Regions from separate parts of the Comamonas sp. CMM03 genome, predicted to be linked through region 4. Evidence: riboswitches for the same ligand, from Rfam matches in the RefSeq annotation. Region 4 holds a riboswitch; each other region holds the start of a gene.

Region 1 (7,316 bases), 490 kb from region 4:
CGGTGCAGCACATGCAGCCGTTGGCCAGCTCGTAGAGCTGACCGCTTTGCGGATTGGTTTCGTCTTCACAGCCGATGCCGCAGCCACGCAGGATCTCGCCGTCGATCCCCAGTTCGCCGAACTCGTTGACGATCACCGCAATGCGCCGGCCATTGGCGTTCTGCAGAATGTGGCGCAGCAGCGTGGTCTTTCCGCTGCCCAGAAAGCCGGTAACGATGGTGGCGGGGATCTTGTGGTGCGTACTCATGGTCAGAAACTCCTGTGCTCCGAAGAAAAAGAAAGCTGCGGCCTCAGCGCCCGCTGCCAGTGAAGGGGGTGCCGGCGCAGTGTGCGCGGCGTGGGCGATGTGAGGGCAGTGCAGCGGCAGGGCCCGCGACCGGCTGGCCGCCATGGCGCTCACGGCCTCGGCCGAACAACCGCTGCGGGCCACAGGTCAGGGGGTGCATGCGCCGGTCCTGCCCGGCAGGCCGTGCCATGGAGACATCCGCAGTGCAGCGCGCAGCCATGCGCACGCCCTGCACGGACGTTGGGACAGGCATGCGCCGGGCATGCCGATGTGTGAACGGTTGAACCATGCTCTCCCCGAGCCGCCACGCGACAAAAAGCATGCGGAGGGGAAGCGATGCGTGCGACAGGCCTGGGTCGCACCGCCAAAGCGGTGGAAAGGGCCAGTCAGCAAACAGCCCACACCCCGTGGCATACCACTGCAATCGAACAGGTCGGTATTCTGGCTCGCCGTCATACCGCACACACGGCCTTCCCAGGTAACGTACCCAGTGGCATCAACGTGTGGCGGTCAGGCTTACAGCAGCGGGGGCTGCGCCGGAATGCTTCCCACCCGAAGGCGAAGGTCACCGGACTTCCCGTTTCACCCGGCATGGGCATGCGCCATGCAGAGCTCCTGTTCAAAGCGCAAATTATAGGAGCGGCAGCACACCCTTCGCGCAACGGGGACAGCTAAGTGGACGCTGCAGTGGGCAGCACAGGCGGCAGCAGGCACTGCATGTGGATGGTCTGCCAGACCGGGTCGGCCTCGCGCTGCAGCACCGCAAACCCCTTGCCTTGCCAGAACTCCAGCGCCCCGGCAAAAACGGGTGGGTGTGCAGGTACAGCACCTCCACCCCGTGGGCCCGGGCGTGGGCCTGCAGCGTGGCCCACAAGGCCTGCGCCAGGCCCTGTCGCCGCCACACTGGCGCCACAAACAGGCGCACCACTTCCACCACGGCCAGCGGCCCGAAGTCCAGTTGCGCAAACCGGCCGTCGTACGGGCGGTAGGCAATGCTGCCCACCACACCCCGCTGCGCATCGTGGGCCGCCCACATCTGCCCGCCGCCGCCCCCGTACACCTGCTCGAAATGCAGCAGATCCGCCGGCGTGTCCTGGGCAGACACGCGCGCACCGAACATCTGCACGCGTGCATCGCGCAGAAAACCGTCCACCTCCTGCAGGCGCTCGACCGGCTGGATGGAAATCAGATGGGACAGGGACAAAGACAGGGTCATGCCAGCCTCGAAACCGCCATGCGCACAGGCTGCCGTGGGGGCTGCCGCTACAAAATCAGCTACATTAACCGAACTTTGGTTCCGCAAGGACATGCGCCGGCATACGCTGGCCGCATGAGGGAATCCAGTGCAGACCGCGCCCCTGGCGCTGCCTGCCAAATGGAACTGCCCCCGCAACTGTAGGCAATGAGCCCGCGACCGACACACCACTGAACGCCAGTTTGGGAAGGTGGCCGCGAGGCGCTGATCTGCCAGTCAGGAGACCTGCCAAAGCACCAACCATTCATTGCCGGCGGGGTGTCCGGGAAGTGAGCCATTTCTCGTGACTCTGTCGTTCCGGCGCCGCTGCGGCCCGCACGCACAGCGTGGGTTGTGCCTTGTCTTCCAGTGGTCCCTGCCCAACCTGGAAAGACGAGCCTGATGCTGATCCGAAGCCTTGCCTGCACCGCCCTGCTGGCCACCACCTTCACCGCCCACGCCACGGACTATCCCTTGCAGGTGCAGAACTGCGGCCACACCGTCACTTTCGACAAGGCCCCTGCTTCGGCCGTCACCATCGGCCAGGGCGGCACCGAGATGCTGTATGCGCTGGGCCTGGGCGACAAGGTGGCCGGCACGGCGCTGTGGTTCAACCCGGTGCTGCCGCAGTTCAAGGCCGTCAACGACAAGGCGCCGCGTCTGTCCGACAACATTCCCAGCTTCGAGTCGGTGATCGGCAAGCGCCCGGCACTGGTCGTGTCCCAGTTCGAATGGATGATCGGCAAGGACGGCGTGGTCGGCACCCGCGAGCAATTCCACGACCTGCGCATCGCCACTTACGCCATGCCCACCGACTGCGAGGGCAAGAACAACCTGGTGGGGTCGGACGGCACACGCACGGCCGGCTACGACGTGAAGTCCCTCTACAAGAGCATTCACCAGCTGGCCCAGATCTTTGATGTGCAGGCGCGCGGTGACAGCCTGGTCAAGGACCTCGGCACCCGCCAGGCCCAGGCCATCGCCAAGGTCAAGGCATCCAAGCTGCAAGACCTGTCGGCGGCGCTGTGGTTCTCCAGCTCCGATCTGGCGGCCGACCCGTACATGGCCGGCAAGAACGGTGTGGCCGGTTACATGATGCAGTCCATGGGCCTGCGCAATGTCGTCGGCTCCACCGAAGAATGGCCCACCGTAGGCTGGGAAACCATTGCCAAGGCCAACCCGTCCATTCTGATCATTGCCCGCATGGACCGCCGCCGCTTCCCTGCCGATGACTACCAAAAGAAGCTGGAATTCCTGAAGAAGGACCCGGTCACCCAGCACATGGATGCCGTCAAGAACCAGCGCATCGTCATTGTCGATGCGGATGCCCTGCAAGGCTCGATCCGCCAGGTCGACGGCATGGAGCAGATTGCCGAGGCCGTGCTCCGCCTGCAAGGCGCGGCCAAGTAAGAACAGCAAGCGCAACAAGCACCACAAGAGCAGCAAGAAGAAAGCTCCCCTGCCGTGCCGCCCTGCACGGCAGCCTTGCCTATTTCCATGCAAGCAGAGACTGCACTCCCTCGCGCAGACGCCGCCGGCACCGCTGGCGGCCGGCGGCGTCTGCGCACGGCCTGGGTAGCGGCTGCGGCCGCCGCCCTGCTGCTGATCGCCGTCGTGCTGGGCATCGCCATCGGCGAGACCGACATCTCCGCGCACACCGTCTTTCAGGTGCTGGCCCACCAGTTGCTGGGCCAGCCGCTGTCCGCCGTCGACCCCATCACCCAGGGCATCGTCTGGAACTACCGGCTGCCGCGGGCACTGGTAGCCGCCAGCTGCGGCGCGGGCCTGGCCATCTCCGGCGTGATCCTGCAGTCGCTGCTGCGCAATGCGCTGGCAGAGCCGTATCTGCTGGGCATCTCGGCAGGCGCCTCCACCGGGGCGGTGCTGGTCACCGTGGCCGGCCTGGGCGCCGGCGCCATCTCGATGACCACGGGCGCCTTCTTCGGCGCGGTGTGCGCCTTTGCCCTGGTCGCCCTGCTGGCCCACGCCGCCGGCAATGGCGGACTGCGCAACAGCGGGCAGATCGTGCTGGCCGGCATTGCCGGATCACAGCTCTTCAACGCCCTGACCTCGCTGGTCATCACCAAGTCCGGCAGTGCCGAACAGGCGCGCGGCATCATGTTCTGGCTGCTGGGCAGCCTCAGCGGCGTGCGCTGGCCGGATACGCTGCTGACCGCCACGGTCGCCGGTATCGGCACCCTCCTGTGCCTGCTGCATGCCCGCTCGCTGGACGCATTCACCTTCGGCAGCGAATCCGCCGCCGCACTGGGCATTCCGGTGCGCCGGGTGCAGCTGACCTTGCTGCTGGCGGCCGCGCTGATGACAGCGGTGATGGTCTCCATCGTCGGCGCCATCGGCTTTGTCGGGCTGGTGATCCCCCATGCCGCGCGGCTGATGGTTGGCGTCCGCCACCGTCGCCTGATTCCCGCCAGTGCACTGATTGGCGCGGTGTTTCTCATTGCGGCCGATGTCGTCTCGCGCACGCTGATCGCCGGCCAGGTCCTGCCCATCGGTGTCATTACCGCCCTGGTGGGCGCCCCGGTGTTTGCGCTCATCCTGCTCAAGGCCCAGGGGCGCCGGGCATGAACGCCCCCTTCATGTTCATGGCATCCACGCCCTCCACACCGCCTGCGGTGGCACTGCAGGCACGCCAGCTCGGCTGGCAGGTACAGGGCACGCCCATCGTGCAGAACGTCTCGCTGCAGGTGCACAGCGGAGAAATGCTGGGCCTGATCGGCCCCAACGGCTCGGGCAAGTCCAGCCTGCTGCGCCTGCTGTCCGGCGTGCTGCGCCCGCAAACCGGTGACGTGCTGCTGGGGGACCAGGCACTGCACCGCCTGCCACGCCGCAGCATTGCCCGCCAGCTGGCCCTGGTGGCGCAAAGCGCACACACGCAGGATGCCATCACCGTCTGGGACGCCGTGGAGCTGGGGCGCACCCCCTGGCTGTCGGCCCTGCAGCCGCTTTCGGCGCGGGACCGGGACATCGTGCACCAGGCACTGCACGCCGTCGGCCTGCAGGACAAGGCGCAGCGCACCTGGCACACCCTGTCGGGCGGCGAGCGCCAGCGTGCACACATTGCCCGGGCCCTTGCGCAGCAGCCCAGCGTGCTACTGCTGGACGAACCCACCAACCACCTGGACGTGCACCAGCAGCTGTCGCTGATGCAGCTGGTGCAGCACCTGCCCATCACCAAGGTGATTGCGCTGCATGACCTGAACCAGGCCCTGGCCTGCGACCGACTGGCGGTGATGCACCAGGGCCAGCTCGTGCACATGGGTCCGCCCGACGAAGTGCTCAGGCCAGAACTGCTGCAGACCGTCTTCCAGGTGCAGGCCCACAGCCTGACCGACCCCCTCGACGGCAGCCGCGTGCTGCGCCTGCGTCCCTTGACCACCCCCTTGCCCTGAAAGCCTTGCCCATGACCGTCTCCCTTGCTTCCCGCCTGGCCGCCCTGTGGCTGTGCTGCTGCGCCGCCAGCGGGGCCAGCGCCGAAACCTTTGAAGTCAAGATGCTCAACCGCGGGCCGCACGGCGCCATGGTCTACGAGCCCGAATTCATCCAGGCCGCCCCCGGCGACACCATCAAGTTCCTGGCGACCAGCAACGGCCACGACGCCGTCTCCATCGCCGGCATGGCTCCGGCGGGCGCCACCGCCTTTCGCGGCAAGGTCAATGAAGAGATTGCCATCACCCTGACCCAGCCGGGTCTGTACGGCATCAAGTGCCAGCCCCACTACGCCATGGGCATGGTCATGCTGGTGCGGGTGGGCGACACCCCGCTCTCCCAGCTGGTGGTACCGGAAGATGTACCGGAACAAGCCCGCCAGCGCTTTGAAGGCATTGTCTCGCGCGCTGCCGCCGCCGCCCGATAAACGCCCTCCCCGATACCCAGCGCACGCTGCGCCGGCCACCCTTCCCACCCACCCCGCCCCTCCATGCGCCGACCTACCGCCTCCCACCTTCTCAGCCTGGCCCTGCTCTGCACCACCGGCGCCGCCTGTGCCGGCGCCCAGGATGACGCCACCGGTTTCACCGAAGGCAGCAGCCTGACCCTGCTCAACCGCATGCTGTTCGAGCAGCTGGACTACCAGAAGGGCAGCAGCTTCCGCGCAGCCAGCGGTGTGCGCGGCCAGACCCAGGCCCAGGAAGCAGCCTACGGGCTGATGCTGAACTACCAGTCCGGCTATACCCGCGGCCTGGTCGGCGTGGGGCTGGACGCCCATGCCTATGGCGCCGTCAACCTGGGCACCGAGGCCGACAGTGCTCGCGCCACACCGCGCTACGTGGCCAAGGACGGGCAGGACATCCCCGACCGCTTTGGCCGTGCCGGCGGCGCCCTGAAGTTGCGCGTGTCCTCCACCGAACTGAAGCTGGGCGAGATGCGCACCAAGAACCCCATCTTCAGCTCCTCCGACACCCGCCTGCTGCCCGAAACCAACCGCGGCTGGCAGATCACCAGCAGCGACATTGCCAACGTCACGCTGCAAGCCGGGCGTTTCACCCGCTGGGCCGACCGCAATGCCCGCAGCAATGGCGGCCAGCTGCTGGCCAACTACTCCGGGGTGAATGGCGATTCCTTCAGCTTTCTGGGCGGCGCCTGGAACACCCCCATCCCCAACCTGTCGGTCAGCAGCTACTACGGCCGCTATGAGGACCACTGGAACACCTGGTACCTGGGCAGCTTCTACAAGCTGCCGCTGGCCGACCAGCGCAGCCTCTCCTTCAACCTGAATGTCTACCGCAGCGCCGACACCGGCAAGGCCCGGGCGGGCGACATCGCCACCACCACCTGGAGCCTGCTGGGCAGCTACGCCTTCGGCCCGCACAAGCTGGGACTGGGCTACCAGAAGGTCAACGGCGACAACCCCTTCGACTATGTGAACCGGGGCTCCATCTGGCTGGACAACGCCATGCAGCTGTCCGACTTCAACGGTGCACATGAAGCCTCGTGGCAGCTCCAGTACCACCTGGACCTGGGCAGCCTGCTCACCCCGGGCCTGAGCGCGGGCGTGGCCTACACCCGGGGCTCTGGCGTGGACAACCGCCGCCTCAACAGCGTCTATGCCAACTACCTGGGCTACACCGGCACCGGTGGCAAGCACTGGGAACGCGATCTGATCGTGCGCTACACCGTGCAGCAAGGCAGCGCCAAGGGCCTGTCGCTGCAGCTGCGCTATGGCGTGCACCGCACCAACAAGGCCCAGGGCGAAGCCAACATCGACCAGATCCGGTTGCAGGCGGAGATGCCGGTGGCCATCTTCAAATAAGGCAGCGCGCTGGCCCGGGTGGTCGGCCAGCGCTCCCCGCACGGCTTGCCCTTTTCTGCTCATTTGAGATAATCAAATCACCCAAATGAGCACCACCCCGCCATGACCCGCGCCACCCCAACGACCAGCCGGTCTAACAGCCCGTCCGCCAGCCGGGCATCCCCCATGCCGCCCCGCCCCGGCGCTGCGGCCCGTGTTCCGGGGCGTGCTTCCACCCGCCGCACAGGCCCTCGGGCAGGCGCTGCCACCGGCGTATATGCCGACGCGCTGGCCATGCCGGTGCAGGACCGCATTGCCGTCATCCGCCAGGGCCTGGGCGCCCAGGGCGTGTCCGACATGGCCTCGGCGCTGCAGCTCAGCGTGGACCGCACCATCCACATCCTGGGCTTTCCCAAGTCCACGGTGCTGCGCAAGATCAAGGGCGCCGACGTGCTGGACAGCGACCAGAGCGAACGCCTGTTCCAGCTGCAGCGCCTGATCGGCATGGTGCAGCAGATGGTGCAGGACTATGGCGACTCCCAGGGCTT
Region 2 (7,316 bases), on a different contig from region 4:
AGATCCGCGCCCGTGGCGCCGTGCCGCTGCTGGTGGGCGGCACCATGCTGTACTTCAAGGCGCTGTTTGAAGGACTGGACGAAATGCCGGCCGCCGACCCGCAAGTGCGCGCCGCGCTGGATGCCCAGGCCGCCGAGATCGGCTGGCCCGCCATGCACACCCTGCTGGCGCAGGTGGACCCGGTCACTGCCGAGCGCCTGGCGCCCGGCGACAGCCAGCGCATCCAGCGTGCCCTGGAGGTGTGGAAGATCTCCGGCAAGCCGCTGTCCAGCTTCCACACCGCGAAAGATGCATCGGCGCCGCGCTTCGATGCCACGCTGTTTTCGCTGGAGCCGACCGACCGGGCCTGGCTGCACCAGCGCATTGCCCAGCGCTTCGAGCAGATGCTGGAGCACGGCCTGGTGGACGAGGTGCGCACGCTGCGCGCCCGTCCCGATCTGCACCTGGACCTGCCCAGCATGCGCTGCGTGGGCTACCGCCAGGTGTGGGAAGAACTGGACTGGCAGGAGCGCCGCGACAAGCCCGCGCTGAACATGCACCTGGTGCGCGAAAAAGGCATTGCCGCCACGCGCCAGCTGGCCAAGCGCCAGATCACCTGGCTGCGCAGCATGCCCCAGCGCCACGCCATTGACTGCCAGGCCCCCGACGCCATCGTGCAGCTGGTGCAAGCTGCCTGGGGTGTGGTGCAGGCCAGCCTGCCCAAGTAAGCCGCTGCTCCCGTCTCCCGCCGTTGACCGTATTCACCATGTCCTTGCCATCTGCCAGCACACCGCCCGCCAACGTTCAGGTCGTGGATCTGGCCAAACGCTATGGCACAGGGGCCGATGCGGCCACGGTGTTCGAGCAGGTGAACCTGGAGGTGGCGGCGGGCGAGTTTGTCGCCATCGTCGGCGATTCGGGCGTGGGCAAGTCCACGCTGCTCAACTGCCTGGCCGGGCTGGACCGCTGGGACCAGGGCCAGGTGCTGCACCAGGGACAGGACATCGGCCGCCTGGATGAAGCCGGTCTGGCCGTCTGGCGCCGCGCCCATGTGGGTTTTGTGTTCCAGGCCTTTCACGTGCTGCCGCATCTGAGCGTGGCGCAGAACGTGGCCCTGCCGCTGATGCTGCTGGCGCGTGGCACCCCGGCCGAACAGGACGCCCGCGTGCAGGCCATGCTGGAAGCCGTGGGCCTGGGCGAGATGGGGCAGCGCCTGCCCCAGCAACTCAGCGGCGGCCAGCTGCAGCGCGTGGCCATTGCCCGCGCCCTGGTGCACCGCCCGGCCTTGCTGCTGGCCGACGAGCCCACCGGCAACCTGGACCCGGACACGGCCGCCCGCACCATGGACCTGCTCGTGGCCCAGACCCGCGAAGCCGGCGCCAGCCTGGTGCTGGTCACCCACTCCCCGGACGCGGCAGCCCGCGCTGACCGGGTGCTGCGGCTGACGGCCCGGGGCATTGCGGCGGCCTGAACAGCGCCGGACCGCGGGGCCGTGCTAGCGGCGCAGCTTCAACGCGGCGTCCACTTCAAGGTGACAAAGCCGGCACGGCCACGCTGGTTGTAGCCGTAGGCGGTTTCATAGACCTTGTCGGTCAGGTTGGCCACACGGGCCTGCACCGCCCAGTCCTTGGCAAACTGGTATTCGGCGTGCAGGTCCACGGTGGTATAGCTCTTCAAGTCAACCGTACCAACGCCATAGACAGCATCCGTGCGCTTGCCTACGTACAGCGCATTGGCACCCAATTTCCACGCCCCGAGCGTCTTGTTCACAGACAAAGTGGCCTGTGCTTCAGGTAGGCGCCGTGTGATGCGTTCGCCTTCGTTATCGCGCGCATCCAGGTGTTCGTAGGTTGCCGCAAAACGCCAAGTATCGACAGACTTTTGATAGCCCAGCGACCACCCCTTCATGCGGGCCCGGTCCACATTCTCCACCGTGCTGCCCCAAACGATCAAGTTACGCACTTTGTTGTCAAAGTGTGCCAACTTGAATTCGTGACCTGCAAGGTCCCAATTCAGGCCCACTTCCGTGTTCTGCCCTTCCTCTGGCTGAAGGTTGGGATTCCCTCCCCCACCCCACACAGGGTCTGCAGGGTAGTACAGCTGGTTGAATGTAGGTGCATTGATGCTCTTTCCACGCGATGCGTAAGCTCGCAAAGTGGGTAGCACCTGATAGCCATAACCAATACCCCAGGTGTTGTAACTACCAAACTGAGAGTTGTCATCGCGGCGCAGATTGGCTTGCCAGGAATGCGCACTGTGGCTGCCATTCAGGCCTGCATAGGCAGCATTGGTGCTACGTTCGGAGCGGTCGAACTTCGTGGTCGACACAATGCTTTGTTCCAACCTCTCCAGCCCGGCAACAACCAAACCAATCGGTGTTTTGATTTCGTTGCCCCACTTGTACTCATCCTGGGCGGTATTGAAGGTTGAACTGACCAACATGCCCGTAGCGATGCTGCGGTCACGGTTCCACTGCTTGTCCATGGAGCGGGACACGCTCAGCTGGGTTTTCCAGGCCTCGCTCAAAGTGCCCGAGAGCTTGAGTGAACGGGTTCCCGCGTTCGAATCCAGCCACGAATGCGTGGTGCTGCCATTGTCCGATTCGGCATAGCCATCCGCCTGCATCAAATTGGCATCGAGACGCCAGGCGTCATTGAAGGCATATCCGAGTGAAGCTGTCAGCGAAGTCTGGTCAAACTTGTCTGCGTCCCGGTGGTAGTACGCGCTCTTTTCGTTGGTGGAAGAAAAGCCGGGGTCCACCACACGCGCTACATGCAGGCTGTAGTTCCAGCCCTGCTGTGCACCTGCAAAGCCGCCACTGGCATCCTTGTAGCCACCACTGCCCCAGGTCAGCTGCGCATGGGGCACAAAAGCTTGCGTCAACCCTTTTCCCTGTTTGGTAAAAATCTGGATCACCCCGCCAATGGCATCACTGCCATACAGGGCCGATGCCGGGCCGTGCACCACCTCGATGCGCTCAATTTGCTCCAGAGGCAGGCTTGCCAGCGAAGGATCCCCGGCGGTAGCAGACCCAAAACGCACCCCGTCCACCAGCAAAATTACCTGTTTGCTGCCGCGAATCGACACACTTTGCAGGTTGCCACGACCACCGCTGCTGGACATCTGTACGCCGGCAAAGCGCTGCAGCACTTCGGCCAGCGAGCGGCCTGCCGAATTGCTGATCTGCTCTTCGGTGATCACGCGCACATCGGCCAGGGTTTCGTCCAGCGGCGTTTCAGAGCGGGTGGCGGTCACCACCGTGGTGGACAGGGGCACGCTCTGCGCAGCGGCATGCTGGGCCAGGCAGGCCGCGGCCAGGGCCACGGCCGCCAGAGGAAAACGCACGGAAGCGCGCTGGCCTTCCGCTGGGAATGGTTGGAAATTTCGCATGGATGCACACATGGTTGGCACCGGCGTCCCCGCCCGTGCTTCACACAACCAGCAACCCGGGTCTGCATGCACAGCGGCACGCCAGCGGATGCTGGACCTGTTTTGGCCGGTATCCAGACTGGCGCACGGCTTGCCAAGCCTTCCCAGAGCGCATGGCTCCAGTGGCAAGAGATGGCAAGCGGGTCCTGCGGGACCTGTGCGCTCACTGTTGCGGGGGCAGTACATGCTGTGCCAGCGCGGGCGCCGGCGTCCATGTTTCCCGTTTAACCGCAGCGCCAGAACAGCGCTGCAAGCACCAAAACCCCGCATTGTAGGCAGCAGGCTGACACGGGGCTTGTAGGATGGCGAATGCCCTGCCCATGGAACCGTGGGCCGCGCTGGCGTGCCCACCCGCCCTGGCGGCGGTGCACACCGCTGTTTTGCCCTGGAACCTCCGTGCCCGCCTCACCCTCTCTCACCGCTTCTCCGCTGCCGCGCCTGCTGGCCAGTTTTTCGCTGCAGGAGTACCGGCGCCAGCCCTGGCGCAGCCTGACCGCCCTGCTGGCCATTGCGCTGGGCGTGGCCCTGGGTTTTGCGGTGCATGTGATCAACCAGTCGGCGCTGGATGAGTTTTCCCGCGCGGTGCGCAGCGTCAACGGCCAGCCGGATCTGGAATTCCGTGGCATGCGCTCCAGCCTGCCCCAGAGCATTTACCCGCTGATCGCGCTGCGGCCCGAGGTGCAGCATGCCGCGCCGTGGATCGAAGGCACGGTGCAGATCGACAACCCGCCCGCCACAACCGCTGCGTCCGGCCAGGCCCCGCACGCGCCACCGGAACCGCTGTCGCTGCGCCTGTTGGGCGGCGACGCGCTGCAGTCGGCCCCGCTGGCCCCTGCGCTGCAGCCCCGGCTGTTTGCCGGCCAGGACCGGTTGCGGCTGTTCGCACCCGACGCGGTGTTTTTGAACCCGGCGGCACTGCAGGCCCTGGGCCTGGACGAAGCCAGCGCCCCCGGCGCCCTGCTGCCGGTGCGCGTGCACACCCATGCCGTGACGCTGCGCGTGGCCGGCACGGTGGCAGCCGGCGGTGCCCCGCTGGCAGTAATGGACATTGGCGCCGCCCAGGACCTGCTGGGCCAGGACGGCCAGATCCAGCGTGTGGATGTGCTGCTGCGCAGCGGCACCGACCGCAGTGCCTTCACCGCTGCGCTGCGTGCCCTGCCCGGCTGGCCGGCCCAGGTGCTGGTGCAGCAGCCGGGCGGTGAGCAGCAGCGTGCGGCCGAGATGTCACGCGCCTACCGCGTCAACCTGACCGTGCTGGCTCTGGTGGCGCTGTTCACCGGGGCGTTTCTGGTGTTTTCCGTGCTGGCGCTGAGCGTGGCGCGGCGCGCACCGCAACTGGCGCTGCTGGCCGTGCTGGGGCTCACGCCCGCGCAGCGCATGCGCCTGGTGCTGTGGGAAGCCGCCCTGCTGGGCATGGTCGGCAGCGCGGCCGGCATTGCGCTGGGCACCGGACTGGCCTGGCTGGCCCTGCGCATGCTGGGAGGGGACCTGGGCGGCGGCTACTTTGCCGGCGGCCAGCCCCCACTGCTGTGGAGCGCACCGGCCGCCGCCACCTTCTTTGCCCTGGGCCTGGCCGCCACCGTGGCCGGCGCCTGGTGGCCGGCACGCACCGCGCGGGCGCTGCCGCCCGCCGCCACGCTCAAGGGGCTGGGCGCCGTGGGCCAGACGCCTGCGCGCGCCTGGACCGGCCTGGCCCTGGTGGCCGCCAGTGCGCTGCTGGCCAGCGTGCCGCCTATTGGGGGCATTCCCCTGGCCGCCTATGTGGCCGTAGGGCTGATGCTGCTGGGCGGCATGGCACTGCTGCCCTGGCTGCTGGATCGCGTGCTGGGCGGCCTGCAGCAGCTGTGGCCGGGCGCGCTGCGGCAGCCGCTGTCCATGCTGGCGCTGGAACGTGCCCGCCGCATGCGGGCCAGCGCCAGCGTGGCCGTGGGCGGCGTGGTGGCCAGCCTGAGCCTGGCCGTGGCGCTGACGGTGATGGTCACCAGCTTTCGCGGCAGCATGCTGGACTGGCTGGACGCCGTGCTGCCCTCACCGCTGTACCTGCGTGCGGCCGGCGGCTCGTCCAAATCCGATGCGGCACTGCTGCCGCCCGCGCTGCTGCAAGCCGTGCGCGACCTGCCCGGGGTGGAACGCGCCCAGCCGATGCGGGCCACCAGCCTGTGGCTGGACCCGCAGCGCCCGGCCATCAGCCTGCTGCTGCGCCCGCTGCACGGCCCGCAGGCCCAGCAGCTGCCGTGGGTGGGGGCCGCGCCTGCACAGCCCGTTCCGGACAGCATGGTTGCCGTCTACGTGAGCGAGGCCGTGGCCACGCTGTATGGCGTGCAGGCCGGCCAGCCCTGGCCGCTGCTGGACCGTGCGTTCAGCACCGGGCTGGCCGACGGCAGTGCTGCCGGGGCAGACGACCCGGCCACCGTCCCCACGGCCGGCGCAGCGGAAACGCGCTTTTTCATTGCCGGCATCTGGCGCGACTACATCCGCCAGTTCGGCGCGGTGGCCATGGACTGGGGCGACTACCAGCGGCTGACGGGCGATGCCCGCATGTCCGAGCTGTCGCTGTGGCCTGCTGCGGGCGAGGGTCAGGCCACACTGCAGCCGCGCATCGAAGCCGCGCTGGCCCGACTGTCCGGCGGACAGGCACCGCCGCTGGAACTCACCAGCAGCGCCGCGCTGCGCCAGCGCTCGCTGGAGATTTTTGACCGCAGCTTCGCCGTTACCTACTGGCTGCAGGCGGTGGCAATCGGCATCGGGCTGTTCGGCATTGCTGCGAGCTTCAGCGCCCAGGTGCTGGCACGGCGCAAGGAGTTTGGGCTGCTGACCCACCTGGGGCTGACGCGCCGGCAGATCCTCACGGTGGTCGCCGGCGAGGGCGCGGCCTGGACGGCCATGGGCGCACTGGCCGGCACCTTGCTGGGCCTGGGCGTGGCCGCCATCCTGGTGCACGTGGTCAACCCACAAAGCTTTCATTGGACCATGGAGCTGCGCCTGCCCGCCGGGCGCCTGCTGGCCCTGGCCTGTGCCGTGGTGCTGGCCGGCACGCTGACGGCCTGGTGGGCCGGCCGCCAGGCCACCGGAGAGGACGCGGTGCTGGCGGTGAAGGAAGACTGGTAATGGCGGCATGGCGCCTGCGGCGGCGGCACACTGCCACCGCGTGCCACCGCGTGCCACCCGCCATTCCCGCCATTCCCGCCCTTCCCGACGTGCCCGCCATGCGGCCCTGGCCATTGGTCGGCCCGGCTACGTTCTGTCATACCTGCATTGGCGCCGCTGCCGTACAACCGCTGTCTAACCACCGGAGGCATGCATGCAAGTCCAGACCTATCTTCTGTTCCAGGGCCGCTGCGAAGAGGCCCTGAACTTTTACCGCGATGCGATTGGGGCGACCATCCAGGCGCTGATGCGCTACAGCGAAAGCCCGGAGCCGCCGCCGCCCGAATGCACACCCGCACGGCCCGACATGGTGATGCACGCCAGCCTGCAGGTGGGCGAGACCCTGATCATGGCCAGCGACGACCCCAGCCCCGGCATCCGCCTCTTTACCGGCTTCAGCCTGACCTTGAACTGCACCGATGCCGCCGAGGCGCGCAAGCACTTTGATGCGCTGTCCGCCCAGGGAGAGGTCACCATGCCGCTGGGGCCGACGTTTTTCTCCCCGTCCTTCGGCATGCTGAAAGACCGTTTCGGCGTGCCCTGGATGGTGATCGTGGTGCAGGAACAGGCAGGCTGCGGCGCCACCTAGGCAAGCCTTTGCCCACCGGGTGACACCGCGGCATGCAAAAGGCGCCTGGCATGGCTGCGCAGGCGCCTGGGGTGGGTGGCGATAGGGCGGAGGTAGGCCGCCGCCAGGCCTGGGGGCCAGGTGGACTGGGTGCGCCCTAGACCTTGGTCACCGGCTTCGCGAGCGCCACGCC
Region 3 (7,316 bases), 290 kb from region 4:
CAAACGCCCAGGCGTAGCCGATGCCGCCGGTGTTCTTGCGGCCGAAGTCGCTGTCCTCGTCGCTGCGGGCATTCAGCTGCACGCTGTGGGCACCGAATTTGGCGCCGTAGCCGATGGCCACGCCGGTCTGGTCGCGGTCCTTGTGGCTGGTGTTTTTCAGGCCGGTGTTCTCCAGCGTGTCTTCGCGCCGCTCCAGCGCCAGGCTCAAGGTGCCGGGGCCCAGCAGCCACTCGTTCTGCAGCAGCATGGTACGCAGCCGGGTTTCGGCTTCGTAGGTGCTGGTGCCCGAGGTCTCGTAGCGGTTGGTGGATTCGCTGACGGACAGGCGCGTGCGAAAGCGCTCCGTCCACTGGGCGGTCCAGCTCAGGCCATAGGCATCCAGCGCGCGCAGGCCGCGGTCGTCCTTGACCGACTTGCTGGCGTCATACCCGGCATTGGTGCGGCTGGTCAGGGCCGTCAGTTCCAGACGCTGGTCGGCATTCAGCTGCAGCCCCACGCGGGCGTTGGCCGATTTGCGCGTGTAGCCGTCACGGTCTTCGTTGTGCACGCCGCGGTTCTTGGAATCGAAGCCATGGCTTTCGGCATAGGACAGGCCCAGCGCGTAATCCACCATACCCTGGGCGCCGCTGATGCCGGCCTCGGCCTTGCGGCTGCCGTACTCGCCGGCCCCCACGCCCACAAAGGGCTGCACGCCGGCGGTTCCACGCTTGGTGAACACCTGCACCACGCCCGCCAGCGCGTCCGAGCCATAGACCGCGCCCGCCGGGCCGCGCAGCACTTCGATGCGCTCGATCAGGTCCACCGGCAGGGATTCCCACTGCGCTCCACCGGAGCCGTTCTGGACATCGACACGGATGCCGTCGATATAGACCGCCGTGTGCTGCTTGCTGGCGCCGCGCAGGTAGAGACCGGTTTCGGTGCCGGGGCCGCCGTTGCGGGTGATCTGCACGCCGGGCAGCTTGGCCATCACGTCTTCCAGCGACCGGCCGGCCTGCTGGTCCAGCTGGTCGCGGTCGATGACCGTCATGTCCGCAATCACATCCGACAGGCGCTGCTCGCTGCGCGTGGCGGCCACCACGGTCTCCTCCAGCGTGGCGCGTGCAGAGGGGCTCTCCTGGGCCTGGGCGGCTGCCGCCACAGCGCACAACACGGCCGCCGACACGGCAGACCACGGCAAGGCGGGCGCCACGGCACCGGCCTTCAAAACATTCGAGAACATGAGAAAAAACACCTAGTCGCCCGTACCAGCCTCCCCGCCAGTGATGGGCAAAACCATGCCCGCTCGAGCGGGCACACCAGTGTTGGCCGGTATCCGGGCTGGTCCTCCACACCATCGCCTTCCCAGACGCTTGTTCAAGGCATCCAGTGGCGGTATCAGATGGCGGGGGTGCATGGCATGCACCAGGGACTCACCGTTGCGGGGGCAGCGCAGGCTGGGCGGGTTCTGAAAAAACGAGGCCGTCCTGCTTCCCGTTGAACTGCTGCGCGTGAACCGCGCTGCGAGCACCAACAGCAGCGATTTTAGTTTCAGTCCTGCCGTTCGTAGAAAAACTGCTGTGCACCGGTGTTTTCCAACGTCATATGCAGGCTGATTCGGCCTTATTTCACCTGCTTACATTTAGGCACGCCTACAATTGCTACCCTCTATGTCTATGACCTCGCAGCCTTCCATGATCGAGCCGCTGGCAGAGCGTGTTGATCGCCTGCTGCTGCGCCACGCCGAGCTTCAGCGCACCAATGCCCTGCTGGCCGAGCAGGTGGCCGCGCTCACACAGGAGCGCGATTCCCTGCGCTCGCGCCTGCAGGCGGCCCGTGCACGGGTGGACGCACTGATTGAGCGCCTGCCCGCCAACCAAGAGGCACCATGAGCCAGATCGAAGCGCGCATCCTCCAGCAAGACTATGTGTTGACCTGCCCCGAGGGCCAGGAAGACATGCTGCTGGCCGCCGTGCAGCGGGTGGATGCGGACATGGAACGTATCCGCAACACCGGCAAGGTGCGCGCCCGCGAACGCGTGGGGGTGCTGGCCGCCGTGAATCTGGCGTTCGAGAGTGCATCGCTGTACACCCGCGTGCAGGAACTCGAGCAGGAGCTGGAGCTGACGCTGGAAAACGGCCTGGCACCTGCCGCCCTTGCGGCCGACGCACTGCCCGCAGCCCCGCTGGAAGACACCCCACGGGACGACACCCTGCAGCAAGCACTGCAGGCACAGGAAGAAGCCCAGGCATTGGCCGCGCAGTTGCAAGAGCTGCTGGCACTGCGCGAGCACGAATTGCAGCAGGCGCAGGCGCTGATCGAACGCCTGGAAGCCGCGCTGGAAGTCGACAGCAAGCTGCTGTAGAGGCCTTGCGGCAACGCCGAAACGGTGCTGCCGCGCAAATCCCCCTTTTCTCCATCCGGTCCACCACAAGCCGCCGGTCACGCGCTAAAATGAAGGCGTCTGCAAATCTGCCGTGCTTTATATTGCCTTGAACCAATGCTCCCTGAGCACGGGCTTGGTACATTGCCAGGCAAGCGTGATCGTCTCGCGTTAGACGAACCCAACGTCTGGTTGCCCTCGCCCACCTGAACCCCCGGTTCAGGATGACGGCGCGGTGGTTTTTGCAGACACCCCCACCCTCATCCCGGCGGCCAAGGCCGCTACATCGGCCGGTCTTCTCCCGGCACTCCGCCCCCCAGACTTCCTGCTTCCAGGCCTGCCGCCTGGGCGCGCAGCATGGCCTGGAAGGTAGCCGCCTCGACCCCCGGGGCACACAGAAACCCCTGGTAGAAGCCGCAACCCATGCGCATCAGCGTTTCACGCTGCGCGGCGGTCTCCACGCCCTCGGCGACGATCTCCACATCGAGCGCGCGCCCCAGGCCGATGACCGCCTCCACAATGGCCTTGTCGCTCATGTCCTGTGGCAGACCGCGCACAAAGGACTGGTCGACCTTGAGCTTGGAAATCGGCATGCGCTTGAGGTAGGCCAGGTTGGAATAGCCGGTACCGAAGTCGTCGATCACCAGCTGCACACCCAGGTCCGCCAGCTGTTCGATGCAGTGCACGATGACCGGCTCCTTCTGCAGCAGGGCCGACTCGGTGAGCTCCAGCTCCAGCCAGCATGCCGGCAGGCCATAGGCACTGAGCAGCGAGGCCACGCGCGCCGCATAGTCGGGTTGGTGCAGCTCCAGCGACGAGACGTTGACCGACACCTTCACGCCCAGGCCCTGCTTGACCCAGCGCATGGCTTCCTTGACCGCCTGCTCCAGCACCCAGGCGCCGAGCTTGACGATGTAGCCGGACTCCTCGGCCAGCGGAATGAACACCCCGGGCGAGACCACGCCCAGGCGTGCATCCGTCCAGCGCAGCAGCGCCTCGCAGCCGACAATGCTGCCGGTGTGCATTTCGACCTGGGGCTGGTAGACCACGCGCAAGGCGTCGCGGTCCAACGCCTGCCGCAGCGCATGCTCCATCTGCACCCGGCCCAGCAGCCCGTTGGACATGGCCGGCTCGTAAAAGCCGAAGCTGCCCTTGCCGCTGGCCTTGACCCGGTACATGGCGGTGTCGGCCTGCTTGATCAGCTCGTTGAGCGTGCGGCCGTGCTCGGGGTACTGGGCCATGCCGATGCTGCATTGCACCGAAAAGCCCAGGCCGTCCAGCACGAACGGCTCGCGCATCGCATCCTGGATGCGCCGGGCAATCCGCTCGGAATGCTGCTTCTGGCACGCGTGCAGGTAGAGAACGAATTCGTCTCCGCCCAGACGGCACAGCACATCCAGCGGCCGCAGACAGGACTGCAGGCGCTGCGCCACCAACTGCAGCACCCGGTCGCCGAACTGGTGGCCCAGGGAGTCGTTGATGATCTTGAAGCGGTCCAGATCCAGAAACAGGATGGCGAACTCGGCCTGCGTATCCTGGGTGATGGCCTGCTCCACATGTTGGCCCAGCATCAGGCGGTTGGGCAGGCCGGTCAGCGCATCGCTGAAGGCCAGCTGTTCGATCTTCTGCTGCGCCGCCTGCTGCTGGGTCAGGTCCCGGATGAAGCCCACGCTTTGCTGCACCTGCCCGCGCTCATCGCGCGAGACCACCCAGGACAGGCGCACGGCGCAATGGCTGCCGTCCACGCGCTGCAGTTGGCGGTTGCCTTCCCAGTGGCCGACCTCTTTCCACGCCTGCGCCACCGCGTCCAGCCATTCCGGCTCGGTCTGCGCAAACAGCGCGCTGGCCTGCGCACCGGGGGACAGGGCCGCACCCAGCATACCGTCGCAGGCCGGATTGGTCTGGAGGACGGCACCCTGCGCATCGGCAATGAAGATGGCGTCCAGGCTGCTCTCGAACACCTGCGCGGCCACCCGCAGGCCGCTTTGGACTTCCATCTCCCTGGAGATGTCGCGGAACGAAAAAATACGCCCCACGGCCATGCCGTGGCGCAGCAGCGGGACCGAGCGGCGTTCCACCACGCGCCGGTCCGCCAGATTCAGGATATCGGCCGTGTGCACCAGGGGGTCCTGGCCCAGTGCCTGCAGCTGCTGGTCGTACTGTGCAGGCGACAGCACCTGGTCCCGCATCCAGGCCATGATGGCCGCATCATTGCGCTGCAGCAGCAGCGCAGCCGGCATGACCCAGATATCGGCCAGCTTCTGGTTGAAGGCGCGGATGGCGCCATCGGCCGAACACACCAGCACACCATCGGCGGCCGAGTCCAGGGTGGCGCGCAGCTCGGCCAGCAGGCTCTCCAGCTCGCGCTCGTTGTGCTCCTGCTCGCTGCGGTCCAGCAAGGTCCACAGCAGCCAGTTCCCGCCCTCGGGGTCTTCGACTTCACGGATGCGCTGCTCCACCGGGATGGCCCGGCCGCTGGCATGCAGCACCTGGGTGTGGGTCACCTGCCCCCAGCTGACTTCCGCGACATCGTTCCAGCGGTACAGGTCCTGCGGCGCCGCCGCCAGATCGCGCACGTGGAAGCCTTGCAGGCGCGAGCCCGTCAGGCCCACCAGACGCTGCGCCGCCGAATTGGAATACGCCACGGTCAGGCTGTGGGGATCCACCAGCCACACCGCCTCGGTCATCCACTCAAACGCCTGGCACCATGCCTGCAAATGGGTGGACTGGCTCATGCCTCCCCTCCCACAGCAGACATCAGCGGCACGGCACGCTCGAAGAAGTAGCAGACGCGCTGGCGCGGCGACAGATAGTCCAGCACCTCGCGCGGCAGCTGCGCAGGGCGCAGGCTGCGCTTGATGACCACGCCGCGCAGCTCCGACAGCTCCACGGGCTCGGCCTTGGCCCGGTCTACATCCGGGTTGTAGAGCAGCACAGCTGGTTTCAGCGGCTGGTCGCTGCGCACGGAGGCCACCAGGCCATACCGTTCATCGCTCAGCTGCACCACCGAGCCCGGAGGGTAGACCCCCATCACGCGCACAAAGAGTTCGACCAGCTCGCGCGTGAAGCCGCCGCGGCGGCGCCCGAACAGGTCCGACAGCGCTTCGTGCGGGGTCAGGGCCACCGCATGCGCCAGCGGATTGCACAGCTTGTCGTAGCAGTTGGTCAGCGCCAGGATCTGGCCTTCGATGGACAGGTCTTCTTCCACCAGGTGCAGCGGAAAGCCCGTGCCGTCCGTCGCCTCGTGGTGCTGTGCAATCGCCGTCAGGGCGGCGGGCGACAGGCCCATGCGCTGGCCATAGGCCACGGAAGCACCCACATGGTCTTCGTACGCGGCTTTCTGCTCCGGCGTGAAGCTGGGCAGCAATTCGGTGCAGCGGGGATCGATGTCTCTTTTGCCCACATCGTGCAGCAAGGCCGCCAGACCCAGGTCCATCAACCGCGCCGAATTGAGCCCGTGGGACTTGCCCAGCAGCAGCGAGAGCACAGTGACATTGATGGGGTGAGCGCCCTGCTGTTCGCCCACGCTCTCGGACAACAGCCGGATGGCCGTCTGCGAGGCATCCAGCAGCTCCGCGATATACCCGGCCACCAGGCTGGAGCTGGCGCGCATCGCGTCCTGCGGGTCGTTGACCAGCCGGGACACGACTTCGCGGTAGCTGTGGGTGGCGGCAGAAAAGCGCTGGTCGCAGGTCTTGAGTGCGGCCACTTCGCTCGACGCCATGGCCGGCACATCGCGTGCCGCCAGCGTCGGAATGTGCAGCCCCGACGAGCCGATGGTGGCGGGCCGTGCCGGCTGTGGCTGCGTGCCATCAGCTGCGGGCGCCTCCCCCTCTTCATTTGTAAGAGGAGGTAAAAAAGTCAAAACACTGGGATCAGATTTTGCAGGAATGCAACGAATCTCGTCCAAACCCAGCGATTGCAGCACGTCAATCTGTTCCTGGCTGTTCACTCGAAAGCTGCTCACTGGAAATGGATGGCGCAACCAGCCAATGTCCAATTGGACATACATACCTATGCAGATGTCCCGAACGTCAATTAAAAGGGAGTGCGTCACGTTGTTTGGGCTGCAGCACGCCAGCAAGCCAGTCGATCCAAACCGCCCATTATGACGACTGCATGCGACAAATAAGTACTTACATAAAGGGGTTGCGCAAGCGGCGCCGCTGTGCATTAAAAAGCTACAGCGTATTGTGCCGCGTTACCGCTCCATGTCAGCCCTAGCGGCACCACTGTGACGGCACGTGCACCATGTCCATCCACAGGGCCCACAGCGAGACACCTGCCAGCAAGGCGCCGGCGGTGCGCAGCCCCCAGGCTTCGCGCCACTGCTGCAGGCGGCTGATGCGCTGCCACAGCCACGGGCCCAGGGCCAACCACAGGCCCCCGCCCACGCCGAACGCCACCATGGATGCAGCGCCCTGCCACACGCCACCGGCCAGGGCCGCCACCATGACGGCGGAGTACAGCAGACCACACGGCAGAAAAGCCCACAGGCTGCCAGCCACCCAGGTTCCCCCCGGCCCGCGCACACCGTGCTGCACCTTGCTCCAGAGCTTGCGCCCGCCGGACTCCACCCATTGCGGCTGACGGGCCTGCAGCAGCAGCATCAGGCCCCATGCCAATGCGGCCAGGTGCAGCAGCACCCACAGCGGATGCAGGGCGGAGGTGCGGTCGGAGAACCAGGCCACCGTCTCCATGGCATAGGCCGCCACGCCGCCCAGGGCGGCATAGCCCATCAGGCGGCCGACATGGAAGCCCAGCCAGCGCCCGGCATTGGCCGCCTCCGGCGGCTGCGCCGAAGCCCCTTCAGGCTGGATGGACACCACCCGCCCCCCGCTGCGCAGCGGCGAGACGATGGCCGCACAGGGTGCGGCGCACATCGCAAGACAATGGGGCCCACCCACGAGCCCCATGAAGAAAGCGGTTCCAAGCAACGACAGCCACATGGGCTAGA
Region 4 (7,316 bases):
CGCTGATGATGGGCCACATCAACGCCCTGGGCATTGCCCCCGCGCTCAACCCCAAGCTCGGCTTCTCGCCCGAGCGGGATTTTGCGGCGATTGCGCTGGTGGGGCAGACTCCGCAGGTGCTGGTGGCCAGCCCCAAGTCGTCCACCTCCATGCCAGGGCTGCTGGCGGCCTTGAAGAAGAAGTCCGGCGAAATCAGCTTCGGCTCCTCCGGAACGGGATCGGCCCAGCACCTGGCGCTGGCGCTGTTCGAGCAGACGGCCGGGGTGTCGGCCCTGCACATCCCCTACAAGGGCGCATCGAATGTGATGACGGACTTGCTGGGCGGGCAGATCGACTATGCGTTCGAAGGCATGACCACCGCATCGCCCTTCATCAAGGGCGGCAAGGTGCGTGCGCTGGCGCAGACCGGCACCAAGCGCGTGAAGGCCTTCCCGGATGTGCCCACCGTGGCCGAACAGGGCTACCCCGGCTTCAACGCCAGCATCTGGTTCGGGCTGGTCGGCCCCGCCAAAATGCCTGCGGAAGTGGTGGCTCGCATCAATGCCGACGTCAACCGCATCCTGGCCATGCCGGATGTGGTGAGCAAGCTGGAAGAGTTCGGGGCCGAGGACGGCGGCGGAACACCGCAGCGCTTTGAGGCCTTCATGCGGGATGAGCGGGCCAAGTGGGCCAACCTCATCCAGTCGCGCGGGATCCGGGTGGACGCCTGAACCAGGGTAGGGCCGCAGCCACCCAGGCCGTTGCGGGTAGGCGGGCGGCTACGTGTAGCGCTGACATACAAAGCCCCCGCTGTTTTCGGACAGCGGGGGCTTTGCTTTATGCCGGGTGGTGCACTGCGCTGCCGAGCACTTTCGGGGACATGCGGGCCCGGAGGGCGCTGTGCGGCAAGTGGCTGAACAACAGCAGGGCGGGGTGACGTGTTCGCGGCTGCGGCTGTTTTCTGTCTTCATATTTGATAATGAGTTATCATTATCAAATCTTGTTCATGGTACCGGCGATGGCAAAGCTTCTCCCCGTCACCGTCCTGTCTGGCTTTCTGGGCGCAGGCAAGACGACGCTTCTCAACCACATCCTCCACAACCGCGAGGGCCTGCGCGTGGCGGTCATCGTCAACGACATGTCCGAGGTCAACATCGACGCGGCGCTGGTGCGCGAAGGCGGCAGCGACCTGTCCCGGACCGAGGAAAAACTGGTCGAAATGAGCAACGGCTGCATCTGCTGCACCCTGCGCGAAGACCTGCTGGTGGAGGTGCGCCGCCTGGCCCGGGAAAAGCGCTTTGACTACCTGGTGATCGAGTCCACAGGCATCTCCGAGCCGCTGCCGGTGGCCGAGACCTTTACCTTCACCGACGAGGCGGGCGCCTGCCTGTCGGACATTGCGGTGCTGGACACCATGGTCACCGTGGTGGACGGCTTCAACTTCCTCAAGGACTACGAATCCCGGGACAGCCTGCAGGGGCGCGGGGAGTCAATGGGGGAAGGCGACGAGCGCAAGGTGGTGGACCTGCTGGTCGAACAGGTCGAGTTCTGCGATGTGCTGGTGCTCAACAAGACCGACCTCATCACCGACGCAGAGCGCCAGCGGCTCATCGCCATCCTGAAGACCCTGAACCCGCGTGCACGCATCGTGGAATCCAGTTTCGGCAAGGTGCCGCTGGCGTCGGTGCTGTCCACCAAGCTGTTCAACTTCGACGAGGCGGCCAAGGCCCCGGGCTGGCTGAAAGAGCTGCGCGGCGAACACACGCCGGAAACCCAGGAATACGGCATCGGCAGCTTTGTCTACCGCGCGCGCCGGCCGTTCCACCCCAGGCGCTTTCACGCCCTGGTGGGGTCTGAATGGCCCGGGGTCATACGCTCCAAAGGCTTTTTCTGGCTGGCCAGCCGCCCCCTCTATGCGGGCAACTGGTCGCAGGCCGGGGCTGTGTGCCGCCATGGCAGGGCAGGGCGCTGGTGGGCCGCCGTGCCCCGGGAACAGTGGCCGCGCGAGCCCGAGGCGCTGGCCACCATCACCCAGCACTGGGACGAACGCGTGGGCGATGCCCGCCAGGAACTGGTGCTGATCGGCATCGGCATGGACGAGGCCGCGCTGCGCCAGCGGCTGGATGCCTGCCTGCTGACCGACCAGGAAATGGCCCTGGCCCCCAAGGCCTGGACCGGCTTTCATGACCCGTTCCCGGCCTGGGACTGACGCTGTGCATGCCCGGCTGCAGCCCTGGTTTAGCCATTGAGCCGCCTTTGTGCAGCCTTTATGCAGCGCTGCGCTCCATCGGCTGCCAAGGCATGCATTCTGGATATGTCCGGCGTGTTGTGTCCGTTGCGGACATGTGTCCTGAACGATAATTCCTCGCTGCATTGAGATACATTTCAATGCTTGTTACGAGGTGCTGCATTGGCCTGACGGCCACTGGAGTTAAACGGGAAGCAGGTGCGCTCCATGGAGTGCAATGCCTGCGCTGCCCCCGCAACGGTAAGCGAATCACCCTCTGCACCCAGGTAAGACCTGAAGCCACTGCGCACTGCGTGGGAAGGCGTGGAGTGGGCCGAAAGTTCCAGGACGGATGTCCCGGAGTGTCGGCATTTCGCGAGCCCGGATACCGGCCTTGTCACTTTTGTTGGACGCCGCGGGTGAGCGCGCAGTCCAGGTTGGATGGGTTCGTGCGCCGAGCTGTCCTGCCTGCGCATGCATGCCTGCGGATGTTTTCTTGAATCGGCCTTGCGGGAGAGCAGGGCCATCTGGAGCCGCGCATGCGCACCCCTTCCCGTGTTTCCCCGGGCCCCTTCTGCGGGCCTGTCGCTTTTCCCCTTTCCGCCCTGAAGCCCGTGACCGCCGGCGCCGCGCTGTGCTGCGCGCTGTGGGGCGCCCACGCCCAGGGCGTGGCCGACAACACCGCGGCTTCTGCCGCCACTGCTGCCACCGCCACCGCATCGACATCGGCCCCGATCCCGGCTGCGGCGCTGGGCGATGTCTTCGTCACCGCCACGGCCCGGCCCGAGGACCGCGCCCGCATTGCCGCCACCACCCAGGTCATTGACCGCCAGGAGATCGAACGCTCGTCGGCCCGCTCGGTCACCGACCTGCTGGCCGAACATGCGGTGGGCTTTCTCAGCGAATGGACGGCAGCCCAGACATCGCTGAACCTGCGCGGCGCCGCCACCGACGGCCAGGGGCGCGACTTCAAGGGCCAGGTGCTGGTGCTGCTCAACGGCCGCCGCGCTGGCACGGCCAATCTGTCCAAGCTCAGCCTGACGGATGTGGATCGCATCGAAATCGTGCGCGGCCCCGCCTCGGTGGTCTACGGCAGCCAGAACATGGGCGGGGTGATCAACATCATCCTGCGCACTGGTGCCAGCGGCCCGCTGAACCGCGTCACGGTGACCGGCAGCTCCTGGGGCGGCTGGAGCACCCAGGCCCAGACGGCAGGCGCCAGCGGCATGCTGGACTGGTATGTGGGCCTGAACACCAGCGCCCGCGATGACTACAAGTCCGGCGACGGCGGCTTCGTCATGCAGAACACCGGCTGGAAGCGCCGCGGCGCGGTGGCGGCCCTGGGGCTGCAGATCGACAGCCTGAACCGGGTGGAGCTGCAGGCCCGCACCGACGGCATCTACAACGCCGGCTTCCGGGGATCCGGGTCCAACATCTACAGCAAGGACAACCGCGACAACCGCTCGCTGGACCTGACCTACACCGGTGCGCTGGCCGACCAGTCCGTCAGCTGGCTGGCGCAGGTCTACCACTTTGTGGACGAGGACGAATTCAACTGGGCGTCCCCCGTCATCAAGAGCGGCACCAACCCGGTGCCGGGCACGGCGCGCGACTACAACGACCGCAAGCTGGATGCCACCGGCATCCGCCTGCAGCCGCGCTTTCGCCTGTCTGCCGCCAACGACCTGCTGGTGGGCGTGGACTGGGAACGCAGCCACCTGCGCTCGGACCGCTTCCGCGTGGCCATGCCCGGCGGCCCGGCGGGCCAGGTGGCCCCGTACGACAACAACCAGACGGAAGAAACCAAGGCGCTGTACCTGGAAGACGCCCACACCCTGCTGGACAACCGCCTGACCTTGCGTGGCGGCCTGCGCAAGACCTGGGGCGAGACCCGGTTCGATCCCACGCCCAACCTGGCGTTTGCCCAGTCCAATGTGCGCAAGTACGACACGCACACCTGGTCCCTGGGTTCGACCTGGAAGGCCACCGACGACTGGAACCTGCGCGCAGGCATCGCCACCGGCTTCCGGGCGCCGACCGCCACCGAACTGGCCGCCGACTTCACCGCCGTGGGCGGCGGGCGCACCTTCGGCAACCCCAATCTGAAGCCCGAGACCAGCCGCCAGATCGAAGTGGGCACCACCTTCACGCAGCCGGGCTGGAAGGTGGATGCAGCGCTGTTCCAGAACGTCATCTCCAACCGCATCACCACCGTGTCCCGGGGCCCCAGCACCAACACCTCGGACTATGCCAACAACGCCGCAGAAGTCGTGGCGCGCGGCCTGGAGCTGACCACCAACGTCGACCTCAAGCAGGTGCTGGCCCTGGGTCTGCCGGGCCAGTCGCTCAGCGCCTTTGCGGGCGGCTACTACCACTTCGACATGCGCGACAAGGGCGCGGCGGCCACCGCCAACACCGACCGCGTGCAGCGCATGTACCGCTTCCAGGCCTCTGCCGGCATGCGCTACGCCCAGGGCATGGACCGCAATGCAGGTGACTGGAGCATGCAGCTCACGGCGCTGCTGCGCGGACCGATGTGGTACGACACCGAAGAGAACCTGCTGGTGCCGCAGGGCGAACCCAGCAGCACCTACATCCACCGCAAGGGCGCCTTCACGGTGTGGAACCTGCGCGGCGACTACCGGGTGAACCGCAGCGTGAAGCTGTTTGCGGCGGTGAACAATGTCTTCAACCTGAACCGCAGCCCCATCTTCATTGCGCAGGACCGCTCGCCCTGCCTGGCGGATGCGCGCTTCCAGAACGGCGGCTGCGGCACCTCCATGCCCGGGCGCGAGCTGATGGTCGGCCTGCAGGCCGACTTCTGAGGCCAGGCTGCATGCACAGGCCCGCCAGCCCCCTTCCGCAAGCACGCACGGAAGCACTCCCGGACGCACTGTCCCGGCGCGCCGTGCTGCGCCGCTGGGGCGTGGCGGCGGCGGGCGGCGCCTTGCTGCCCGGCCTTGCCATGCCCACGGTGCTGGCCGGTGCGGGGGCTGCAGAGCAGGCCATGCAGGCGGCCTCGGGCATCCACCTGAAGGATGCCCTGGGGCGCGCCGTCTGGTTGCCCCGGCCGCCCCGGCGCATCGTCACGATTTTTTCGTCCAACACCGAACTGGTCGCCTCCCTGGGGCTGGTGGAGCGCATCGTCGGTGTCGAGGATTTCACCCGCTACCCGGCCGAGGTGCTGGGCCTGCCCAAGGTCGGCGGCCGGCTGGGATTTTCCGTGGATGCCGTGGTGGCCCAGCGCCCGGATCTGGTCATCGTGACCCCGGCGCGGCAGGCAGCCACCCAGCTTGTCGCACCCATGGAACGCATAGGAGTGCCCATCATGGTTTTGCTCAGTCGCACCCTGCAGGAGGTGCTGGACAACATCCGCCTGGTGAGCCAGGCCTGCGGCGAGCCCGAACGCGGCGCCGCGCTGGCCCAAGCCCTGCATGCGCGGCTGCAGGCCGTGGATGCCACCGTGGCCGGCCGGCCGCACCTGCGGGCGCTGATGGTCACCGGGCGCGCGGGCAACGGCATGCTGCTGCTGGCCCGCCCGGGCACCTACACCGGCGAAGCCATGGTGCGCGCCGGCTGCCAGCACGCACTGCCGGCGCTGGGCGTGCTGGCCCAGGTGTCGCCCGAGGCCGTGCTGGCCGCGGACCCGGATGTGCTGCTGTTCGCCGGCAACCAGGCGGGGCTGGACGATCTGCTGCACCAGCCCGGCTGGCGCGACATGCGGGCCCTGCGCCAGCGCCACTGCTGGACCGTGTCCCGCTCCGAATTCCTGATCCCCGGGCCGCGCACCTTTGACGGTATCGAATCGCTGGCCCGGCAACTGCACCCGATATGACTTCACGCACAACATGGTGGGCCGCGCTGCTGGTGCTGGCCCTGTGCCTGCTGGGCGCGGCCTGCGCCGGCCACCAGTGGGCCAGCGTTCCGGAGCTGTGGCGCGCGCTGAGCGGCGACGACTCCCTGCACAGCCGGCTGCTGCTGCAGTGGCGCCTGCCGCGTGTGGCAGCCGCCGCCTGCGTGGGCGCGCTGCTGGGCCTGTCGGGGGCCATCTTCCAAGGCGTGTTCCGCAACCCGCTGGCCGAACCCTATCTGCTCGGTGCCTCCGGCGGCGCAGCCCTGGGCGCCACGGTGGCCTTGCTGGTTCCGATGGGCCTGCCCCAGGGCGTGGTGCTGCCGGTGCTGGCCTTTGCCGGCGCCTGGGGTTCCACCTTGCTGGTGCTGGCCGTCGCCCGGGCGGCGGGCGCGCTGGATGCGGCCGGCCTGCTGCTGGCCGGCGTGGCGCTGGCCGCCATGCTGGGCGCGCTGCGTTCTTTCCTGATGCTGGCCCTGTCCGATGAAACCGTCAGCCTGCAGGTGGTCATGAGCTGGGTGCTGGGCGGTATCCAGACCCCGTCCTGGAACGGCCTGCTGGTGCTGGCCGGCATCACCCTGGGCTGTGTGGTCGCCACACGCCCGCTGGCCCATGGCCTGGACCTGCTGGGCCTGGGCGACACCGTGGCCAAGGGCTTCGGCCTGAACCCGGAGCGCTTCATTCCGCTGGCCGTGCTGGTGGGCTCGCTGGTGGTGGCGGCCGCCGTGGCCTACGGCGGGCTGGTGGCCTTTGTCGGGCTGGCCGCGCCGCACATTGCACGCTGGATGGTGGGGCCCATGCACCGCGTGGTGCTGCCTGCCAGCGCCCTGGTGGGCGCCATCGTCGTCACCGTGGCCGACGCCCTGGCGCGCAGCGTGCTGCCCCCGGCGGAAGTGCCGCTGGGGCTGATCACCGCCATCGCCGGCGGCCCGTTCTTCATCATCCTGCTGGCGCGGCGCCTGCGCGCGTCATGACCGCGAGGTTTCCCATGCACGACCCACAGGGCCTACCGGATACAGCTGCCGCGCCGGATACACCTGGTGCACAGCCCGTACTCACCGCCCAGGGCATGGTGCTGCAGCACCGGGGCAGCAGGGTGGTGGACCAGGTCTCGCTGGCGCTGCCCGAACGCGGCGCCATTGCGCTGATCGGCCCCAACGGGGCCGGCAAATCGTCATTGCTGTCCATGCTGGCGGGGCTGCAGACGCCCAGCCAGGGCCAGGTGCTGTGGCGCGGCGCGCCGCTGCAGCGCCTGTCCTT

What was found. Region 4 has a riboswitch for cobalamin ahead of KW830_RS01670 (TonB-dependent receptor). Riboswitches for the same ligand answer to the same signal wherever they lie in the genome.
Positions count from the first base shown of each region.
Region 1: linked by a shared signal. The riboswitch ahead of KW830_RS03825 (ABC transporter substrate-binding protein) and the one ahead of KW830_RS01670 (TonB-dependent receptor) in region 4 are both predicted to bind cobalamin.
Region 2: linked by a shared signal. The riboswitch ahead of KW830_RS16140 (TonB-dependent receptor domain-containing protein) and the one ahead of KW830_RS01670 (TonB-dependent receptor) in region 4 are both predicted to bind cobalamin.
Region 3: linked by a shared signal. The riboswitch ahead of KW830_RS00315 (TonB-dependent receptor domain-containing protein) and the one ahead of KW830_RS01670 (TonB-dependent receptor) in region 4 are both predicted to bind cobalamin.

Region 1 is NZ_JAHUXB010000001.1:842,742-850,057, reverse strand. Features, by position in the region: gene cobW (cobalamin biosynthesis protein CobW) at 1-247, opposite strand, end outside; cobalamin riboswitch at 700-920, opposite strand; gene KW830_RS03830 (GNAT family N-acetyltransferase) at 918-1,502, opposite strand; cobalamin riboswitch at 1,562-1,789, shown strand; gene KW830_RS03825 (ABC transporter substrate-binding protein) at 1,923-2,930, shown strand; gene KW830_RS03820 (iron ABC transporter permease) at 3,018-4,106, shown strand; gene KW830_RS03815 (ABC transporter ATP-binding protein) at 4,103-4,930, shown strand; gene KW830_RS03810 (pseudoazurin) at 4,942-5,394, shown strand; gene KW830_RS03805 (OprD family outer membrane porin) at 5,458-6,789, shown strand; gene KW830_RS03800 (antitoxin Xre-like helix-turn-helix domain-containing protein) at 6,892-7,316, shown strand, end outside.
Region 2 is NZ_JAHUXB010000004.1:496,154-503,469, reverse strand. Features, by position in the region: gene miaA (tRNA (adenosine(37)-N6)-dimethylallyltransferase MiaA) at 1-707, shown strand, start outside; gene KW830_RS16145 (ABC transporter ATP-binding protein) at 746-1,450, shown strand; gene KW830_RS16140 (TonB-dependent receptor domain-containing protein) at 1,489-3,381, opposite strand; cobalamin riboswitch at 3,456-3,684, opposite strand; gene KW830_RS16135 (ABC transporter permease) at 3,838-6,516, shown strand; gene KW830_RS16130 (VOC family protein) at 6,710-7,144, shown strand; gene KW830_RS16125 (bacteriohemerythrin) at 7,281-7,316, opposite strand, start outside.
Region 3 is NZ_JAHUXB010000001.1:65,217-72,532, reverse strand. Features, by position in the region: gene KW830_RS00315 (TonB-dependent receptor domain-containing protein) at 1-1,219, opposite strand, end outside; cobalamin riboswitch at 1,286-1,526, opposite strand; gene KW830_RS00310 (hypothetical protein) at 1,653-1,868, shown strand; gene KW830_RS00305 (cell division protein ZapA) at 1,865-2,341, shown strand; gene KW830_RS00300 (EAL domain-containing protein) at 2,641-5,094, opposite strand; gene KW830_RS00295 (HD-GYP domain-containing protein) at 5,091-6,533, opposite strand; gene KW830_RS00290 (sulfite exporter TauE/SafE family protein) at 6,580-7,308, opposite strand; gene hemN (oxygen-independent coproporphyrinogen III oxidase) at 7,312-7,316, opposite strand, start outside.
Region 4 is NZ_JAHUXB010000001.1:356,644-363,959, forward strand. Features, by position in the region: gene KW830_RS01660 (tripartite tricarboxylate transporter substrate binding protein) at 1-710, shown strand, start outside; gene zigA (zinc metallochaperone GTPase ZigA) at 998-2,188, shown strand; cobalamin riboswitch at 2,363-2,618, shown strand; gene KW830_RS01670 (TonB-dependent receptor) at 2,746-5,031, shown strand; gene KW830_RS01675 (ABC transporter substrate-binding protein) at 5,043-6,041, shown strand; gene KW830_RS01680 (iron ABC transporter permease) at 6,038-7,030, shown strand; gene KW830_RS01685 (ABC transporter ATP-binding protein) at 7,045-7,316, shown strand, end outside.